3 regions of the Mesorhizobium sp. C432A genome follow, and region 1 is predicted to be linked to each of the others. Evidence: predicted binding sites of a transcription regulator. Region 1 holds the regulator's gene; each other region holds the start of a gene.

What was found. The regulator PhoB, encoded in region 1, activates phosphate uptake and scavenging genes when phosphate is short. The targets are predictions, from matches to a motif close to TGTCATNNANCTGTCAT.
Region 2: a site for PhoB is predicted at 831-847, ahead of NLY33_RS18945 (PhoX family protein). Genes of this name have one in related genera too.
Region 3: a site for PhoB is predicted at 702-718, ahead of NLY33_RS15960 (esterase-like activity of phytase family protein). Genes of this name have one in related genera too.

Annotation. Positions count from the first base shown of each region.
Region 1 is NZ_CP100470.1:1,796,645-1,798,914, reverse strand. It holds gene NLY33_RS08670 (ROK family protein) at 1-760, shown strand, start outside; gene phoB (phosphate regulon transcriptional regulator PhoB) at 791-1,480, opposite strand; gene phoU (phosphate signaling complex protein PhoU) at 1,497-2,201, opposite strand; gene pstB (phosphate ABC transporter ATP-binding protein PstB) at 2,243-2,270, opposite strand, start outside.
Region 2 is NZ_CP100470.1:3,920,160-3,922,429, reverse strand. It holds gene urtA (urea ABC transporter substrate-binding protein) at 1-73, opposite strand, end outside; gene NLY33_RS18950 (hypothetical protein) at 390-785, shown strand; gene NLY33_RS18945 (PhoX family protein) at 903-2,270, shown strand, end outside.
Region 3 is NZ_CP100470.1:3,307,368-3,309,637, reverse strand. It holds gene NLY33_RS15965 (LacI family DNA-binding transcriptional regulator) at 1-653, shown strand, start outside; gene NLY33_RS15960 (esterase-like activity of phytase family protein) at 815-2,270, shown strand, end outside.

The sequences.
Region 1 (2,270 bases):
TTCGCAGGCGCGCGCCATGCTGTGGTCGCCAATCACGCCACTGACCGACATTGCCTTCGCCGACATGTTGGAAGTGGAATTCGGCATTCCGGCCACCATGGAGAACGACTGCAATATGATGGCGGTGGCGCTGCAATGGCGCCAGCCCGAGCGCTACCGCGACAACTTTATCGCCATCCTCTTGTCGCACGGCATCGGCATGGGACTGGTGCTGAAAGGCGAACTGTTCACCGGCACCCATTCCTCGGGCGGCGAGTTCGGCCACATGATCCACCGTCCGGGCGGCGCGCTCTGCCGCTGCGGGCGGCGCGGCTGCGTCGAGGCCTATGCCGGAAACTACGCCATCTGGCGCAGCGCCAAAATGATGGGCGAGGATGCCGAGCCGGTCGATATCGGCGACGCTGATATGCGCGCACTCGCCGCGCGCGCCCGCGAAACCGATGGCCCGGAGCGCGAAGCCTATCGCAGGGCCGGTGAGGCGCTCGGCTTCGGCCTCGGCAGCCTGTTTGCTCTGATCGATCCGGCACCCGTCGCCATGGTCGGCGTCAGCGCCGCCGCCTTCGACCTGATCGAACCGGCATTGCGCGAAGCGATCGCCCAGACCGCCGGCGGCCAGCACTCGAAATCGATCTCCTTCGACACCGAGCCCAACGAGCTGCCGCTGATCCGCGAAGGCTGCGCCATGCGCGCGCTCGGCTTCGTCGACCAGGAGATTTTCGCGCCGGGCATTCAGGCGAAATCCGGCAAGCATGTCGCCTGAATGGCCGGCAACGGCGCGACGCGCAGCATCCTAGTCTTCCCTGATAGCGTAGCCGGCGCCGCGAATGGTACGGATGACATCCGGCATGCGGCCGTTGTTGACGGCCTTGCGCAGCCGCCCGACATGCACGTCGACGGTTCGCTCGTCTATATAGATCGTCTCGCCCCAGACATTGTCGAGCAGTTGGCTGCGCGAGAACACGCGGCCGGGATGGCGCATCATGAATTCGAGCAGCCGGAACTCGGTCGGTCCGAGCCTGATCTCGCTCTTCTTGCGGTAGACACGGTGCGACTCGCGGTCGAGCACGATGTCGCCGACCTTGAGCACGCTGGACAGCACTTCCGGCTTGGCCCGGCGCAGCAGCGCCTTCACGCGCGCCATGAACTCCGGCGTCGAGAATGGCTTGACCAGATAGTCGTCGGCACCGGTGGACAGGCCGCGCACGCGATCGCTTTCCTCACCGCGCGCGGTCAGCATGATGATCGGCAGCCGCTCGGTTTCGGGCCGCACTCTAAGCCGCCGGCAGAGCTCGATGCCGGAAACAGCGGGCACCATCCAGTCGAGCACCAGGAGATCGGGCACGTTTTCCTGCAGGCGGATCTCGGCCTCGTCGCCGCGTGTCACCACCTCGACGTGATAGCCTTCGGATTCGAGGTTGTAGCGGAGGAGCACGCCTAGCGGCTCCTCGTCCTCCACGACCATGATGCGTGGCGCGATCATAGGCAGTTCACCCTCATCAGGCCGGCGTGGCCATCGCCGTCTCGTCCTGCTTCGGACGATTGGCGGGCAATTGCTGGCCGGTCAGCACATAATACGCATTTTCGGCGATGTTGGTGACATGATCGCCGATGCGCTCAAGATTCTTGGCGCAGAACAAGAGATGCGTGCAGGCGGTGATGTTGCGAGGGTCTTCCATCATGTAGGTCAAGAGCTCACGAAACACGGACGTGTATTTGACGTCGATGCGTTCGTCGTCATTTCTGAGTTTTGCAAGAGCTGCCGCATCGGTGGCGGCATATTCCTCGACGACGCCTTGCACCTGGATCAGCACCAGCTGCGCCATGGCATCGATGGAGTGCGAGAGGTCGCGCGGCGTGACGCTCAAGCCCACGGTGCCGACGCGTTTGGCGATGTTCTTGGCGAGATCGCCGATGCGCTCGAGGTCGCCGGCCATGCGGATCGAGCCGACCACGGCGCGCAGATCGTTGGCCATCGGCTGGCGCTTGGCGATCAGCGTGATGGCGCGGTCGTCCAGTTCGCGCTGGCGCGCATCCATGATGGCGTCGTCGGAAACGACACGCTGTGCCAGCGCATTGTCCGAATTGAGCAGCGCCCTGGTCGAGCCGCTGACCATCGAGCCTGCCAGATCGCCCATGTCGCGGATCAGCTTGCTGATCTGCCCGAGCTCTTCATCGAAGGAGGCGACGGTATGTTCACCCATGATCTTGGTCCTCGTGCCTGAAAATTCACCCGCCGGACGGCTCAGCCGAAGCGGCCGGTAATGTAGTCC
Region 2 (2,270 bases), 2.1 Mb from region 1:
ACGACATCGACAGGCCGGCGGCGATCACGCCCGCCGAAAACATTTTTGTTATTGTGGAGAAATTACCCCTCATACCGAAGACTCCCAAGCTGTTTGATTGCACCGCGACAATGCAAAGCAACTGCCGTGCCAAACGCGAAGGCGCCGCTCATAAAGATGTAATAGCCGAGCGTTATCAGCCGGTTGGTATATGAGCTGGAGAAACAACAAAGGCAGCCGGTAAAAATTGATTGAGGCAAATTTGCGCAGCGCACACGACTTTTGCCTAATTTTCGCCCAATTGAGACAAATGCCTAGTTTTTGATCTCCGGCCGTGGTTTCCGGGCGAACAATGTTGCGGCACCGCGCAAAAACAGGGCAAGCTCGCCCTTCAAAAAAAGAGAGACGTCATGACATCTCGCATCTCACGCATTTCCGGCATCCTGCTGCTGATGGCAACGAGCGGCGCCGCGCGCGCCGATTTCAGCGAGGGCAAGCTTCCGGACGGCACCTATCATTGCGAGGTCTACCTGCTCGGCGCCTTCCTCAACCTCGGCGACATCACCATCAAGGGCAATGTCTATACCGGCCCGGTGACATTCGGCACCGCGACGCAAGGCTACAACTATCAGATGAATGCCAATGGCGAGATCACCTGGCTCGGGCCGCTGGGCGGCTATACCACCGGTGGCAACTCCGTCTCCATGACACAGGCAACACTGGACGGCGAGACCGCCCCGTCATTCGACATCATTCTGAAGCAGCCCGACGGCGCCTTCACCGCCTCGACCTGCACCAAGGGCTGAGCGATGCGTAGTGCCGCGCCCAGTTGCGGCAAAACCTTCCTCTTATGTCATGTGAATGTTGCCTAAGCAGACTAGGGCAACGGTGCGCCGTAACATCCACCCTGAGAGGCAGACACCATGGCCAATACACCGTCTTCATCCTCCCCCGTCATCCGCGAAATCATTGCCGAGCGCGTCTCGCGCCGGTCTCTTTTGAAAGGCAGCCTCGCCTCCGGCGCGCTGATTGCCGGCGGCAGCTTTGTCGGCTCCTTGTTTGCCGGCGAAACGCATGCCGCCACAGCGCAGTCGACGCTCGGCTTTCCCGAGCTGAAACGGGTCTACGGCAAGACCCATGCCGCCGCCGAAGGCTATGAGACGACCATCGTCGCGCGCTGGGGCGACCCGCTTGCAGCCGGCCTCGCCGAATTCGACGGCAACAAGGTCGCGGCGAAGGAACAGGAAAAGCGCTTCGGCTACAATTGCGACTACATCGCCTTCATGCCGCTGCCCAAGGGCACGGTGAATTCCGATCATGGCCTGCTCTGCGTCAACAACGAATACATCTCGCCCAATGTGATGTTTCCGGGGATGACCGAGGGCGATGCCGGCAAGACGATGACCAGGGAACAGGTCGATCTCGGCATGGCCGCGATGGGCCATTCGATCGTCGAGGTGCAATTGAAGGACGGCAAGTGGGCAAGCGTGGCGGACAGCCCGCTCAACCGCCGCATCACCGCCAACACCGAAATGACCGTTTCCGGACCGGTTGCCGGCCATGCGCTGATGAAAACTTCGGCCGACCCGACTGGCACGAAAGTGCTCGGCACCAGCTATAATTGCAGCGGCGGTTTCACCCCCTGGGGTACGGTGCTGACCTGCGAGGAAGGCGTGTCCGACATTTTCGGCGGCGACCCGAAAAAGGCGCCGACTGCCGACCTGCTCGACCGTTACGGCTTCGACGGCTCCGACATCTATGGCCGCGGCCGCTTCCATGACCGCTTCAACCTCGACAAGGAACCGAACGAGGCCAACCGCTTCGACTGGGTGGTCGAGATCGACCCTTACGATCCTCAGTCCAGGCCGGTGAAGCGCACGGCACTTGGCCGCATGTCGCATGAGGCCTCGACCGTGGTCCTCAACAAGGACGGCCGCGTTGTCGTCTATATGGGTGACGACGACTATTTCGAATATATGTACCGCTTCGTCTCGGCCAAGGCCTATGACAAGGCCAATCCGGCCTCCGGCGCCGATCTGCTCGACGATGGCGTGCTGTCGGTCGCCCGCTTCGATGCCGATGGCTCGATGACGTGGCTGCCGTTGGTGCACGGCCAGGGCAAGCTTACCGTCGAGAACGGTTTTGCCGACCAGGCCGAGGTGCTGTTGAAGACGCGGTTTGCGGCAGATGCGCTCGGCGCCACGCCGATGGACCGGCCCGAGGACATCGAGACCAATCCGGTGACCGGCCGCGTCTATGCGGTGATGACCAAGAACAAGAAGCGCGACCAG
Region 3 (2,270 bases), 1.5 Mb from region 1:
CGGTCGTGTTGGCCAATACACGGCGGGAAGACGATCGGATCGACTATCTCAGCAAGGCCGGCTTTCCCTTCGCCACGCTTGGCCGAAGTCAATCCGGCGACGACACCTATCCTTCGCTCGATATAGATTTCGAGAGGGCGGGTGATGAAGCCGTCGACCGGCTGGTCGCGCGCGGCCACCGCCGCATTGCCGCCATCCGCCCTTCGCTTGATCTCAACTTCGGCTACCTGTTCCTCGACGGCTACCGCAAGGCGCTGAAGCGGCATGGTATCGAAGTCGACCCCGGCCTGATCGCCGACGGCTTCATCAACGAGGCCGGAGGCTACCAGGTGACGCCGCGCGTGATGCTCTCCAAGGACCGGCCCACAGCCATCATCTTCAACAATGACGCAATGGCGCTCGGCGGCTGCAAAGCACTGGCCGAGATGGGCATCAGGCCCGGCCACGACATCGCGGTGATCGTCATCGTCGACACGCCGCTCTGCCGCTATTTTTCACCTGCGCTGACCGCCTTCCGTCCGTCGCTGGAGCCGATGGGCCGGCGACTGGCCGAAATGCTGCTGGCCTCGCTTCCGGCCTTTGCCGGCCCGGAAGGTCCGCGCATCATCCGCGAAGTCTGGCCGCTGGAGCTGATCGCGCGCGACAGCGATTGATCATTGCGCTCTTCCCTCTCCTACAAGGGTGAAGGAAGAGGCCCTCTCTGTCACGCAAGTATCATGTTCGCGTCCTAGACCGCTTTGCGAGAGGGCGACATCGTCGATGCGATGCGGTGGCCCCTTTGCGCCGCTCAAGGCTTGTCACAAAGAGGATCTCCATGAAAATCTCGCACCGAACCGTGTCGCTCGGCGCCGCGCTGGCGCTGTTTAACGCCCTGACCCCTGCCCTTGCCGACAGCACAGCCACCGTTGGTGGCTTCGTCAACAAGGGCCTGGTCGGCGTCGGCCGCATCCCGGCCGATCAGAAGGACAAGTTCGGCGAGACCTTCGGCTCCGGCTCCGGCATGTCCATCGACGCCGCAAGCTGGACCCGTGGCGCGGACGGCTACAAGGGCTCGCTCTGGTTGCTGCCGGACCGTGGCTACAATGTCGTCGGCACCACCGATTACCGGCCGCGCCTCAACACTATTCGCATCGAGTTCACGCCGGTAGCACTAGGCGCCACGCCCACCTCCGGCCAGGAACAGACAGGCGTCAAGGCGACGCTTGCCGATTCCCTGCTCCTCACCGACGACAAGGGCGCTGACGCCACCGGCCTCGATCCGCTCAACGGCGTGCGCGCGGCCAATGGCGACCTGCCGATCCTGCCCGAGGCCAATGGCAAGCTGGCGCTCGACAATGAGGCGATCGCGCGGCTGCCCGACGGCACCATGTTCATCTCTGACGAATACGGCCCCAACATCTACCGCTTCTCGGCCGACGGCCATCTTTTGTCGGCAACGCAGCCGCCCGCCGCTTTGGTGCCGATGCGCAAGGGCGCGCCGAACTTCGCCTCCGACAATCCGGGCCCCGGTGCAGCCGAACCCGATCCGAAGGATCCCGAAACCGGCCGCCAGAACAATCAAGGCCTCGAAGGCATGGCGCTGACGCCGGACGGCAAGTCGCTGATCACTGTGCTGCAGTCGGCGCCCCGCCAGGATGGCGGCGATTCGCCCGCGACGCGCCAGAACACCCGCGCGCTGGTCTACGACGCCTCCGACCCGGCCCATCTCAAGCTGGTGCATGAATATGCCGTGCCGCTGCCGGTGTTCAAGGACGCCAAGGACAAGACCAAGGTCGCCGCGCAGAGCGAAATCGTGGCGCTGTCCGACAAGACCTTCCTGATGCTGGCGCGCGACAGCGGAAACGGCCAGGGGGTGAAGGGCGATACTTCGCTGCTGCGCCAGATTTTCGTCGTCGACGTCTCTGGCGCCACCGACATTGCCGGCGGCGCCTTCGATGCCGCCGACAAGCCGCTGGCGCCCAAGGGCGTGCTCGACCCCTCGGTGACGCCGGCCAAGCTGACGCCGTTCATCGACATCAACGACAACAAGGAACTCGGCCGTTTCGGCCTGCATGACGGCAAGCCCAACGACAAGAACAATCTGTCGGAGAAGTGGGAAGCAATGTCGGTGGTCAGCGTGCTCGATCCGGCGCTGCCCGACGACTATTTCCTGTTCGTCGGCAACGATAACGACTTTCTCACCGAGGACGGTTTTCAGGTCGGCGCGCCCTACAAGGCCGAAGACGGCGCCGATGTCGATACCATGTTCCTGGTCTATCAGGTCACGCTTC